One region of the Zhihengliuella flava genome, then DNA from elsewhere that is predicted to be linked to it. Evidence: riboswitches for the same ligand, from Rfam matches in the RefSeq annotation. Region 1 holds a riboswitch; the other holds the start of a gene.
What was found. Region 1 has a riboswitch for S-adenosylmethionine ahead of IW252_RS08790 (ABC transporter ATP-binding protein). Riboswitches for the same ligand answer to the same signal wherever they lie in the genome.
Positions count from the first base shown of each region.

Region 1 (6,849 bases):
TCGATAGGGCAATGATGAACTCATTCCAGCTGTGGATAAACGTCAGAATCGCGGTCGTGAAGATTCCGGGCGCGGCCAGCGGCAAGAGGATCTTCCGGAAAGCCTGCCACTTCGTGGCGCCGTCGATCATGGCCGCCTCTTCCAAGTCGAACGGCAACTGCTTCATAAACGTGGTCAGGTTATAGACGGCCAGGGGGATGGCGAAGGACAGGCTCGGCACGATCATGGCTTGATACGTGTTGATCCACCCGATGTCAGAGAACAGCCGCAGCAACGGCACCACGACCGAGATTCCGGGGAACATCGAGGTAGCGATAATGACCGCGAGGATCACGTTCTTGAACCGGAAGTGCAAGCGCGAGATCGCGTAGGCCGCGAAGATGGCCAAGAGCAACGCGAGCGTCGTGGTGACGGTGGCGACGATCAGGCTATTGACGAGGGCCCGCGCGAAGTCGGAGGAGCCGCTAAAAACCTTGGCGTAGCTTTCCACGGACAGCGTCTGCGGGAACAGGGACGTATCAAAAATATCGCTGGTTCGGCGCAGGCTGGAGACCAGCATCCAGTAGAACGGGGCCAGGCAGTAGACCCCGATGAGGATCAAGGCCACTGGCTGGGCCAGCTTCTTCCAGGAACGCGGGGCCCGCGGAAGGGTCAGTGTTTGCGTGGTCATGGCTGCTTCACCTCGTGGGTCGTTGTACGGGCGCCCGGTTGCCGTGCTGGAGGTACGACGGCGTCGTCAGCTGCTGCGCGACGGAACCGCTTGCGTGGCGTCGCGGCGTCAGAGGAGGTGAAGATGTCCGCTCCCAGAAGCCGCACGAAGACGTACACGATCGCCGCCACGTAGACCACGAGAACCACGGCAAACGCGGACGCCATGCCGTACTCGAGCTGGTTGGCGGAGTCCCACGCCAAGATGGAAAGGGTCTCGACGGACTCCTTCCGCGGCCCAATGAGCACAAAGGGCAAATCGAACATGCGTAGCGCATCCAGCAAGCGGAACAGCACCGCCACCAGCAGCGCGGGTTTCACCAGAGGCAGCGTGATGGACCAGAACTGCTGCCAGGCGGTCGCGCCATCGAGCTTGGCGGCCTCGTACACCTCTTCGGGAATGATCTGCAGACCCGCAAGCACCAGCAAGCCAATGAAGGGTGCCGTCTTCCAGACTTCAGCGGTAATGACAGCAACCTGGGCCGCCATCCCCTCGGCCGTCCAAAGAACCTGCGCGCCACTCAACGTGTTGACGATTCCGTCCGTCTGGAACATCCAGCGCCACAACAGGCCGGACACCGCCGTCGGAATGGCCCACGGGACCAGAACGGCGGCCCGCAAGAACGCGCGGCCCTTGAAGGCGCGGTTCATCATCAACGCAAACATCACGCCGATGACGGTTTCGAGAGCCACGGACACCACGGTGAAGAAAGTGGTGTTCCAGAGAGCGTTATAAAAACGCGCGCTCTCCGGGCCCGCAAAGATCTGCGCGTAATTTTGCAGGCCGACGAAGACATCACCCTGCACCACAAATCCCTGATCATCGAGTCCCGCATCAGAGGAATACAGGGACTGCCCTACCGCGGACAGGAGCGGGTAGAAAATGACCAGTGCCAGGACGATGAGGGTGGGCGACAGGAGAAATGCTGCCGCTTTGCCGTCCTGCCGGCGCGGGGCGGGTGTGGCGCCCCGCGGCGCCGGCGAGTCGGCGGTGTGCCCTCTCGGATCAGTTGGAGGCAGCTCGGGCGGCTGAGACGTTTTCGGCGCGGTGGCCGCGGTGGGAGGCGTCATGAGATTCCTAAGGATCGGTTCACGGGTCGCCTGCTGGTCAGGCGAATCGGCCGGTTCGGGCTACTGGCTCGCGGTCTGGGACGTGAGCAGCACCTGCAGCTCCGCGAGCGCGTCTTCGGGCGACTGTTCGCCGGTGATGGCGGCGTAGACGGCGTCCTGAATCGCGGCGGTGGTTTGGCCGTACTGGACGGTCTTGGGCCGGGGCTGGGCCGACTCAATGGAACCCAACAGAGTGGGCAGGTAGGGCAACGAGCTCACCACGTCGTCGTCCTCGAAGTACTCGCCGTAGACCGGGGCCCGTGAGCTGAGCTCGAGGCGCTGGCCCTCCTGCTCACGGCTGACAAAGAAGTCGATGAAGTCCAGCGCAGTGGCCTTATTCTCGGCGAAGGTGGAGACGGCCAGATTCCGGCCGCCCAGCGTGGAAACGCCCGTGCTCTCCAAGCCCGGGATCGGGGCAACCTCGAACTTCCCCGCTACCTCGCTGGACCCGTCCTCGGCGCTCAGCGGGTTGTAGATGTATGGCCAGTTGCGCAGGAACACGAGGTCACCACTTTGGAAGGCCTGACGCCCCTGTTCTTCCTGGAAGGTGATGGCCTTTTCCGGGATCATTCCCGACTCGAATCCGTCCACCAGGAAGTTGAGCGCCGTCAGGGCTTCCGGCGTGTCAACGCTGGGCTGCCCGTCTTCAGTAAACAGGGTGCCGCCGGCGGAGGTGACGGCCTCGCTGAAGTTCACCGTCAGGCCCTCATTTTTGTCGAACTGCCCGGCGTAGCAGCTCATGCCCTCGGCCTCAGGCAACGCCAACACCGCATCGCACGCAGCCTGCATCTCATCCCACGTCTGCGGCATTTGCACCCCGGCCGCGTCCAACAGGTCAGACCGCCCATAGAGCAGCGCCCCATCGGTGTAATACGGGGCGGCAAAGAGCTGATCCGCGTACGTGCCGGCCTCAACCGTCGCGGGGATCATCTCCGCCACCGGCAACTCGTCTTCGGGCAACGGAGCAATCCAGCGGTTGGCGGCGAATTCACTGGTCCACACCACATCGAGGTTGAGAACCGTGTAGGTGTCCGATTCGAGTTGGGCGTTCTGCACCATTTGCTGACGCTGCTGATCGGCGTCTAGGGGGAGCTCGATCCACTCCACCTGCTCGTCCGGGTGCTCCGCGTTCCAGGCGTCAATGGTTTCCTGCGCTGCCCCGGAGGAATCCGGGCTGCTGACATAGGTGATGGGACCTCGCCCTTCGAAGGATTGCGGGTCACCGGATTCAGAGCTCGCGGCCGAGCTGCAGCCGGTCAGCGCGAGGGCGCCGATGGAGACGATGGCCGTGACGGCGAAGGGACGATTCGAGCGACGTTGCTTCATGATGTTTCTCCTCGTGGAACGGTGGTGCGGGCGGGTTGATGAACAGGGTTTCTGGGCAGGACTCAGTACGGCGCTGCGGACTCGCGTGTCGAACGCGGCCAGTCAGCGGCGCGATGGTGGGTGTGTGGGAATCGCTAGGGCGAGTAGGCAGGCACGGGGCCGGTGGTTCCCCGCGTGATCAATCGGTGCGGCAGGATGCGGTTTCTTCCGTGTTCGCCAAGCAGAACTCTGACGGCGAGTTCGCCCATGGGTACCAAGGGCTGGGCCACCGTGCTGAGGGGCGGATGGACATGCCGGGAGGTTGGCGTGTCATCGAATCCCAGCACGGAAAGATCATCCGGGACGCGGAGGCCTCGGCGCTGCGCCTCGTTGACGGCGGCGGCGCCCATCTCATCGCTGAGGGCAAAGATTGCGGTCAGGCCGGGGTCGCGCCGCCACAGTCTCTCGAGGGCCGGAAGTGCGCTTTCATAGAGCGAGTTGCCACGCTCTTCCAGCGGTGTGGCCCCGGCCTCAGCCATCGCGCGGCGGTAGCCGCGTTCGCGAGGCTTGTTCACGAGGACCGACGACTCGTCCCCGGCCAAGAGCCCAATGCGTCGGTGCCCGGCGTCGAGGAGTGCTTTGGTCCCCTCATAGGCCGCCAGCTCGTCGTCGATCGCGATGCTGGCGAACTCGCTGCCCTTGCGAATGGCCACGGAGATCAGGGGGATGCGCGATCCCGCGGCGCGGCGCATGTCCGGAGTGATCGCGGAGGAAATGAGGACGACGCCGGCGGGCCGGTAGGCCCGGAGCGTCCTGAGGTAGTCGGTGGCCAGCTCGGCGCCAGCTCCCGTGCGTCCCAGCATGACGGCGTGCCCGGATTCCCGCGCGGCACTTTCCACGCCGCTGAGGATTTGGGAGGCCAAGGCGTCGGACACCGCCGGCGCCAAGACGCCGAGAAGGGCGCTTTGCGAGGTCTTCAGGCCGCGGGCAAGCGAGTCTGGCTCGTAGCCGAGCTCGTCGATGGCGGCTTTCACGCGCTCCCGGGTCCCTTCAGAAAAGCCGGGAACGCCGTTAACGACGCGCGACACCGTGGCGGCGGAGACGCCCGCTCGAGCTGCCACTTCGCGGATCGTCGCCACGTTCTTCTCCCTCCCGTTGAGACCTCGCCTGCCGGACGGCACCCGGCGCCTGTGTTGCGTAAGCAGTGCCGCATCCGGCGTCGTCACGTAATCGTTTGCGTGACGACTGCCCTCGACACTAGAGGTGGTGATTTGGGCCACGCAAACGTTTACTAAACACGGATTGAGGGGCCGGTCCGGACGCCACAGCGCGTCTTCGAGGCCGCCGATGGCTCAACATCGCGTCACATGAAGGCCCACGACGTTGCGCTCGGCGTCATGTTCAGTCTTTAGTAGTGCACACCAACCATCCAGAGCGGCTGAGAGATCTGGCTCGTCGACGCCGCAGCAACCATCCGTCATGACGGAAAGGTGCTAACGCCAGGACCGATGGAGATGAGCATGACTTCCTCTACGCTGTCCCCCGCTGCAGCCACGACGGCCAGCACCGCCGCGCCCGTCGCCTCGGAGCGCGCCCTGCCCGTGACCTTCGACGCGGTGTCCAAGGCCTTCGGCTCCGCCACCGTGCTGCGGGACATCACCCTTGACGTGCGCCCCGGAGAGGTCCTGGCCATCCTCGGGCCCTCCGGCTGCGGCAAATCCACGCTGCTGCGCGCCGTCTCCGGGCTGGATTCCCCCACCACCGGCGCCGTCCGGATCGGCGGCACACCGGTGACCGGCATCGCCGAGTCCGCGGCGTTCGCGTTCCAGGAACCCCGCCTGCTGCCGTGGAAGTCGATTCGGGACAACGTCGCGGTGGGCCTGCCGCGCGGCACCGACAAGTCGGCGGGCCAGCAGTTGGTCACGGAACTGTTGGAGCACGTAGAACTCGCCGCGCACGCCGATCACCGGCCGCGCGAGGTCTCCGGCGGCATGGCCCAACGCGCCTCGCTCGCCCGCGCACTGGCCCGCCGGCCCGGCGTCCTCCTGCTAGACGAGCCGTTCGGCGCGCTGGATGCGCTCACGCGCTTGAAGATGCAGGACCTGCTGCTGGACATTCACGCCAAGCACCCGGCAACCATTCTGCTGGTCACCCACGACGTGGATGAGGCCCTCCAACTCGCGGACCGCATCCTGGTCCTCGGCCGCACGCCGGGCACCGACGGCGCCACCGTCGCCGAATGCCTTGAGGTCCCCGGTCGGCGCCCGCGGGACCGTTCCGGAACAGAGCTCAGCGCCTTGCGCTCACGCCTGCTCGAAGAGCTCGGCGTGGACCCCCACCGGCACTAGGACGACGGCGTCGTCCGGCGCCCACCGACGCGCCGCCGTCGTTCACCTCGATGAGCGGCCGCCCCACGCACCGGGCGCACCCGGCCCACCCACGCCTGGCGCTCACCTCCCCGCCGCGCTACCGCCCGGCCCCACACACCTTTCCGTACCGCATCACCTCGCACTCATCATCAGGAGCATCATGAAATCTTTGACCCGCACCCACCGCCTGCTGGGACTGACCACCGCCGTGGCCGCCACCGTGGCCCTCACTGGCTGCGCCGGCGAGAATGCCGAAGCCAGCGCGGAGACCCTCAACGTGGACTTCGCCACCTACAACCCGCTGAGCCTGATCATCAAGGATCAGGGTTGGCTGGAGGAGACGCTCGAGGACGAGGGCGTCGAGGTGAACTGGCTGCAGTCCGCCGGCTCCAACAAGGCCAACGAGGGGCTGCGCTCCGAGGCGCTGCACGTGGGATCCACCGCTGGCTCCGCCGCCCTGCTGGCCCGCGCCAACGGCACGCCCATCAAGACCATCGCCATGTACTCGCAGCCGGAATGGTCCGCGATTGTCACGCCGGAGGGCTCGGACATCGCCTCCGTCGAGGATTTGCGGGGCAAGAAGATCGCCGCCACCAAGGGCACGGATCCCTACTTCTTCTTGGTGCAGACCCTGCAGGAGCACGGGATGACCATTGACGACGTCACGGTGGAGAACCTGCAGCACGCCGACGGCTGGTCGGCGCTGAACAACGGTTCCGTGGACGCGTGGGCAGGCCTTGACCCGATCATGGCCGGCGCCGAGGAAGAGGGCGCGGAGCTGATGTACCGCAACCTGGACTTCAACACGTACGGATTCCTCAACGCCACCGAGGACTTCCTCGAGAACGAGCCCGAGCTGGCCCAGACCGTGATCGACGCCTACCAGAAGGCCCGTGAGTGGGCCGCGGAGAATCCAGAGGAAACGGCGGAAATCCTCGCGGACGTCGCGGGCCTCGAAGAGCCGATCGCCAACAAGGTCATCCTCGAGCGGTCCAACCTCGATGTGGACCCCGTGCCGGGCGATGCCCAGCGCAGCGTCCTCGAGGCCGTCGGCCCGATCTTCGTGGAAATTGGCGATGTCTCCGATCAGGAGAGCATTGACGAGGCCCTCGAGACGCTCTTTGACCCGTCCTTCGCCGAGAACGCCGACTCCTCCACCATCACGGAGTCATCATGAGCCCCACCCCGCACACGCACAGTAGCCGCGAGACGCCGGAGCACGACGTCGCCGCGCACGTCGCCGTAGGCTCCTTCGGGTCCAGCGCGGTCGAGCCGGCCAGCGAGCGAGAGCAACCCGCCACCGAACCGTCGGGCCGCGGCGCCTCGCGGCTGCTGAACACGACGGGCGGGCGCGTGA
Region 1 covers NZ_JADOTZ010000001.1:1,887,955-1,894,803, reverse strand. Annotated here, with positions in the region: gene IW252_RS08810 (carbohydrate ABC transporter permease) at 1-670, opposite strand, end outside; gene IW252_RS08805 (carbohydrate ABC transporter permease) at 667-1,779, opposite strand; gene IW252_RS08800 (ABC transporter substrate-binding protein) at 1,840-3,144, opposite strand; gene IW252_RS08795 (LacI family DNA-binding transcriptional regulator) at 3,279-4,262, opposite strand; SAM riboswitch class I at 4,546-4,638, shown strand; gene IW252_RS08790 (ABC transporter ATP-binding protein) at 4,644-5,471, shown strand; gene IW252_RS08785 (aliphatic sulfonate ABC transporter substrate-binding protein) at 5,653-6,669, shown strand; gene IW252_RS08780 (ABC transporter permease) at 6,666-6,849, shown strand, end outside.

Region 2 (6,849 bases), 780 kb from region 1:
GCGCCGGCAGGCTCAGGCGCTCGGCCTGGGCCGCCGCCCGATCGGCGGCATCGGCGCGGGTCGCGTCCTCGGTCGTGATGGCCGCGGTGCGCTGCCGCACCTCGGCGCGCCGCACGCCCTCGGCCGCGGCACGCTCGGCCTTCGCGTCCTCCGACTCCTGGATCTGAGCCGCGACCTCGGCCGAGCGGTTCGGGCCCTGCTCGACGCCGGCGGCCAGCGTCAGCACCTCGCTCACCTTCTGGTCGGCGAACGCCAGCCAGTGCGGCAGCGGGGACGGCAGGTTGGTCTCAGCGGCGACGTCGTGCGGGACGTGCAGCAGGGAGGTGCTGGTGGCCACCGAGGCATCTGCCTCGAGGGAGGTGAGCAAGTCAGCGGAGGCGGCCAGATCGTTCCGCCAGACGTTGCGTCCGTCCACGATGCCGGCGACGAACCGGGTGTCCCCCAGCGCCTGCAGCGCCTCGGTGCCGGGGCGTGCGCCGCGAACGAGGTCCGCGTGGACGGCATCGACGCCGGCGGCGGCGAGTTCGGCGAGCGCCTGCCCCGGCGCGGCCGGGTCGCCCGCCGTGCCGTAGCCCGTGGTGACGAACAGTCCCGGGCGGGTGCCGGCGTCGTACCCCGCGGCATCGGCGAGCTCGCGGTAGGCGAGCACGGCGTCGTCAACGTGGGCGCTGCCGTGCTCGGTGGTGAGGGCTGGCTCGTCCAGCTGCACCCAGTCGGCCCCCGCGTCGGCCAGCTGCGCGATGACGCCGCGGTAGGCCGCGACGACGTCGTTCAGGCGATCGATCGGCCGGAAGGTCTCCGGCGCGCCGTCGGCCGCCTTTGCCAAGAGCAGGTAGGTCACGGGCCCGACGAGCACGGGGCGGAGCGTGGCGCCGCGGGCCCGATGGCGCCGCACGATCCCGGCGAGGCGGTCGGCCAGCGCGGCAAAGCTGGTCTCCGGTCCGATCTCGGGGACCAGGTAGTGATAGTTCGTGTCGAACCACTTGGTCATCTCCAGCGGGGCGCGCTCGGCGTCACCGCGGGCCAGCGTGAAGTACGCGTCGAGGCCAATTTCCCCGCCCGGCCCGGCCAGGTCAGCAAATCGGGCCGGGAGGGCGCCCAAGGCGGCCGTGGTGTCCAGCACCTGGTCGTACAGCGCAAAGTCCGCGGGAATGGCCGAGGACTCGGTCAGACCCAGCGCGCGCAGCCGCTCCACGGTGGCGTCCTGCAGCGACGCGGCGGCGGACTCCAGCTCCGCCTCGGTGCTGCGGCCGGCCCAGTAGGACTCGACGGCGCGCTTGAGCTCGCGCCGGGGGCCGATGCGCGGGTAGCCGAGGATGGTGGCGTTCGGGAACGTGGTCATGGTGACTCCTAGGGTGAGTGGGTTGAAATCAAAGGGAATGTGTTGGTGTGGCGGCCGGCTCAGGCGTGGGCGAGCGGCCGGTTCGCGGCCTCCGCGTAGGCGCTAGCCAACGCATTGGCGTCGCCGAAATCTGCGCCCGCCGCGTCCGCCGTCCCGGCGCCCGTGAGGCCGAGCTGGTCCACGACGGCGACGGAATCCACCGCGTCGTTGAACGTGTACAGGTGCAGGCCGGGGGCTCCTGCCACGAAGGCTTCATGGGCCAACGCGGCCGCGTGGTCGATCCCGATGCGGCGACGCTCGGCATCAGTCGACGCCCGCTCCAGCCGTGCCAGCAGCGCGGCGTCGGGGGCCAGCCCGGCCAGTTCCGCCAGCCGGGTCAGCCGCCGCACACTGTTGACGGGCATGATCCCCGGCACGATGGGGATCCGTACCCCGGCGGCGCGGGCGGCCGCCACGAGGTGGGCGTATTCGGCCGCGTCGAAGAAAATCTGGGTAATGGCAAAGTTCGCGCCCGCCCGTTCCTTGGCCAGCAACACCTCGACGTCGTGTTGGAAGCTCGGCGACTCGGGGTGGCGCGTGGGGTACGCGGCCACACCGATCGCCAGCCGCCCCGCGGCCAGCGAGGCGGAGCGGCGCGCCTCCACCTCGCGGATCAGCTCCACGAGGTACCGGGCGAAGGGCAGCTCGCCCGGCCCGACGGCGTCGTGCCCCGGGGGTAGATCGCCGCGCAGGGCCAACACCCCGCGCACCCCGAGTGCCACGAGGTGATTGACCAGGCGGTCCAGGGAGGCGCGGCTCTCCCCCACGCACGTCAGGTGGGCCAGCGGGCGCAGTCGGGTGTGTTCGATCAGGTGTCCGATCAGCTCGACGGAGGCCCGCCGCCGGGCGGGGCTCCCGTTGTAGGTGACGGACACGTAGTCGGGTGCCGTGGCCTCCAGCGCCGCAATCGTCTCGACGAGGCTGCCGGCGGCCGCCTCATTCCGGGGCGGATAGAGCTCGTAGGACAACGACGGTGCCGTCGATGCCTGCAGATCTGTCATCGTCTCTCCTCGCAGTTAGTGCGAAGGAGTACGCCACGCACACCCACCGGGTACGACGACGGTGGGCGTGGGGACCGTGGATGCGTCTCCATCGCTTCTGGCGGTAGCACCGTTCCGAGCCGGCAGGGCCGGGTCCGGATGGTTGCTGCGGCGTCGTCGAGCCAGATCTCTCAGCCGCTCTGGATGGGTTGTGGAACCAGACTGCGGTGCCGGCGGGAGAACGGACAAATGAGTCGGCGGCGGGCGCTTCACAGTGCTGCACATGACCCGCGATGACTCCGTGTGGCCGGATGTGTCCCCCGGAAATCCGGGGTGCCGCGTCTCACGCGCGTCATAAGACGTGATGATGACGCGGTACGTCGCGGTGTACCCGCGCCTGCGCCGGGAAACCGGCCGCGCCCGCAAAGAACGGCCGCAGCCTGCGCCGCTGGTAGCGTATGGCCCGTGCACACCACGATCCGAGCGCGGCTTCGCAGGGTCATCGCCATCTGGGCGGTGGCCCTGATCGTCGTCCTCGTGGCGGCCGGCGTGGCCATCGCCGTCGTCAATGCCAAGCACTTTGGTCCCGAACGCGTGGTGGCTGACTACGTGGCCGCTCTCCAGGAGGGCGACGGCGCCACCGCGCTCGGCTACCTCAACCTCGACGCCCCGGCCGAAGGCAATGGCCTGATGCTCTCCCGCGAACCGCTGGCGGCCTCCGCTGCGGCCCTCGGCGACGTGCAGATCGAGGAAGAAGACCGGGAGGGGGACCGCGCGTCTGTGCGGGTCTCCTACGGCGTAGAAGGCCGCGGCTACCACACCGACTTCCGGCTGGTGCGCACCGGCCAGCAGTGGCTGTTCTTCGACCAGTGGGACTTGCAGGTGGGAAAGCTGCCGCAGGTGCAGGTCAACGCGGCCAACACCACGGACGTTGTGGTCAACGGGACTGAGGCACCGCTCGAGGCCGGCGCGGCGACCTTCCCGGTCCTCCCGCCGGCGATCGTCACCGCGTCCTTTGAGCAGCAATTCTTCCGGGCGGAGGAAACCAGCCGCATTGTCACCGAGTACAGCGACGCCGAGGATCCCGTTCAGTTGGTGTCACAGCCCACTCAGGCGCTGACGGATGAGGTGGATCAGCAGGTGCGCGCCTACCTCGACGGGTGTACCGAGCAGCAAGTCCTCATGCCCGCCGGTTGCCCGCTGGCGTATGACACCGTCGACCGGGTGGACGCCAGCACCATCGACTGGGAGGTCGAGCGGTATCCGGAGATCCAGATCACGGGGTTCGACGGCGGCTGGGTCCTCGCCCCGCTGGAGGCGGACGTCTCCCTCCAGCTCACGGAACAGGACCTAGCCACCGGAGCGATGACGGACGTGGACGTGACGGAGACCTACACGTTCACTGCAAAGCTCGACGTGTCGACGTCGAACGTGACCGTCACCCCCGTCGCCGTCGAATAGCGCGCTACTTCACCGCGGGCAGCGAACCGGTGGCGGGGTTGTCATCCCGGATGACGAACCGCCCGCGCAGCACCAAGTACAGCGCCCACGCCCCGGCGAGGAGGGCAACGCCAGAGCCGAGCCCCACGGCCCAGCGCGCGCCGAGCGTGTCCCCGATGAAGCCAATCAGCGGCGCCCCAATCGGCGTCCCGCCTTGGACGACCGCCATGTAGACCGCCAGCACGCGGCCCCGATACTGCGGTGCCACGGACAGCTGAATGGACGTGTTGCAGCCGTTGAGGAACGTCACCGCCCCGAGGCCGACGGGCACCAGCGTGAGCGCATACCACCAGAAGGACGGCATGAGCGCACCGGCGACGCCAGCCACCCCGAACACGACGGCGCCGCCGACGAGGTAACGGAGCCGGAACCGGCCACGGCGGGCCGCCCAGAGCGCCGCGCCGAGCGTGCCGACGGCGGTGATGGAGCCGAGGACTCCGTACTCGGTGGGACCGCGGCCGAACACGCTGGTGGCCATCATGGCGTTCGTGATCTGGAAATTGAATCCAAACGTGCCCACAAGGAACGCCATCGTCAGGATCACGATCAAGTCCGGACGGCCGGCGATGTAGGCGAGGCCTTCGCGGATCTGGCGCTTGCCGCGCGGGGTTGGCTCCGCCCGGTACAGCGCGGCAACATTCATGCGGGAGATGCCGAAGAGCACGGCCGCGAAGCTCGCGGCGTTGAGGAGAAAGGCCGGGCCGGTGCCCACCCACGCGATGATGAGGCCGGCGACGCCCGGGCCAGCCAGGCGGGCGAGGTTGAAGGAGGCGCTGTTCAGGGCGACGGCGTTGGGAATGTCCTTTTTGGCGACGACCTCGGAGACGAACGCCTGCCGCGCCGGGGCATCAAACGCGCTGCCGACGCCGAGCGCCAGCGCGATGACGTACACGTGCCACAGTTCGGCCGTCTCGGTGACCACGAGCAGGCCCAAGATCAGCGCGGTGAGGCCCATGGCCGTCTGCGTGATCATGAGCAACCGGCGCTTGTCATACCGGTCCGCGATGAGCCCGGCCCATGCGCCGATGAAGAGGATCGGGAGGAACTGCAGGCCCGTGGTGATACCCACGGCGGTGCCGTTCTGATCCGTGAGGACGGTGAGTACCAGCCAGTCCTGGGCGACGCGCTGCATCCACGTGCCGATGTTGGATACCAGCGCCCCGGCCACCCACAAGCGATAGTTCGGGCTTTTCAGTGCGCTGAACATCGTGGGCACGTCGGCTGGCACGCTCCTTGCGAGATGAAGGCGGGGTAAACGAGAACCACCCTAGTAGTTACTGAGAGCAACTACTAGGGTGGCCGTCACACTCGGCTGACCGAGGGCGCGATTAGTCGAGCCCGCGGAGGTCCAGCGTCAGGCCCGTGTCACCGTCCTCGTCGAGGACCACAGGGATGCCCCAGTCTTGCTGGTACAGGTGGCACGCGGCGTGATCCGGGATATCACCGCCGGGCTCGCCGTCGCACGCCGCCGCGCGGGCGGTGATGTGCAGGACGCCGCCGTCGAGCTCCGGGTTGAGCGTCAGCGTGCGGGTCAGGCCCGTGGTGGTGCCGCCACCGTCGAGCACCAGGTTCTCCGGAGAGGAGGAAATCTTCAGCTGGGTCGGGTCGCCCCAGCGGTCGTCCAGCTTCTGGCCCTTGGGGGCGGAGAACCGCACCACGACTTCGTGTGCGCCGGCGGCGACGGGCGTGGCGGCGCGCTGCGTCTGCGCGGCGCCTTCATCCACGATGAGCGCTTCCTTCGGCAGCGGCAGGCGCACCAGCTGATGCTGGTTGGTTTCAACGACCAGCAGGACCGGGCCCCCGTCCACCGAGGTATCCAGCAGGACGTCGCTCGGCTCGGCCAGCCCGCGGCCCAGCGTGGAGACCGTCCGCGTCACCGGGTCGTAGCGGCGCACGGCCCCGTTGTAGGTGTCGGCGATGGCGACGGACCCGTCCGGCAGCACGGCCACGCCGAGCGGGTGCTGCAAGCGCGCCTGCCCCGCCTCGCCATCGCGGAACCCAAAGTCGAACAGCCCCTCGCCAACGCCGGTTTCCACGGCGGCGACGGCGCCGTCGTCGTTCAGGCGGAGCACGCGCAGCGCGGAGGTTTCCGAGTCGGCCACCCAGACATCTCCCGCTGCGTCGAGCGCGAAGCCGGAGGACTGGGCGAACCATGCGGCGTCGGGCCCACCGTCCTGCAGGCCCTCGGTGCCGGTGCCGGCGAACACGGCGACCGCCCCGCTGACGGGATCAAAGCTAAAGATCTGGTGCGTGCCGGCCATCGCGATGATCACGGCACCGGCCTTGTCAGACCAGACGACGTCCCAGGGCGAGGACAGCGACGTGTTCAGCGGATCCGCACCCAAGTCCGAGACCCAGGCTCCGGACTCATTGGCGCGGGCGGAGGCGACGTCGAGCAGGCGCTGGACGCCATTGCCGGCGATCGTGGTGACGGCGCCGGTGCCTAGGTGCACCCCGCGGAGGCGGTGGTTCACCGTATCCGCCACGACGACGTCGTACCCCACCTGCTCCGCCACAGCGGCGGGCAGCACCGTGAGGCCCTGAGGTTCGTTGAAGCGCGCAGCGTCCGGGCCGCCATCGGCGTGGCCCTTGACGCCCTCCCCGATAGTGCGCACCACGGTCGTGGCGTCGGCGGCAAGCTCGACGAGGCGGTGGTGGCCGGAGTCTCCGACGAGGAAATGGCCGTTCTCCAGCGCGATCGCCTTGCCGGGGAAGCGCAGGTCCCCGTCGCGCGCAGGCGGGGCCACGTAGGGGCCATCGCCGCGGTGCAGGGTGCCCTTGGCCTCGTGCTCGGCGACGAGCTCCTCTACGAGGACCTCGAGGCCGTTGGCGTGGCCCTCACCGGTCAGGTGGGCGGCGATGTAGCCTTCAGGGTCAACGACGACGAGGGTCGGCCACGCGCGCGCCGTGTACGCCTGCCACGTCGTCAGTTCGGGGTCGTCGAGGACGGGGTGGTGGATCTCGTAGCGCTCGACGGCGGCGGCGAGC
Region 2 covers NZ_JADOTZ010000001.1:1,108,520-1,115,368, forward strand. Annotated here, with positions in the region: gene metE (5-methyltetrahydropteroyltriglutamate--homocysteine S-methyltransferase) at 1-1,342, opposite strand, end outside; gene IW252_RS05135 (methylenetetrahydrofolate reductase) at 1,402-2,382, opposite strand; SAM riboswitch class I at 2,468-2,572, opposite strand; gene IW252_RS05140 (nuclear transport factor 2 family protein) at 2,827-3,822, shown strand; gene IW252_RS05145 (MFS transporter) at 3,827-5,068, opposite strand; gene IW252_RS05150 (NHL domain-containing thioredoxin family protein) at 5,190-6,849, opposite strand, start outside.
Region 2: linked by a shared signal. The riboswitch ahead of IW252_RS05135 (methylenetetrahydrofolate reductase) and the one ahead of IW252_RS08790 (ABC transporter ATP-binding protein) in region 1 are both predicted to bind S-adenosylmethionine.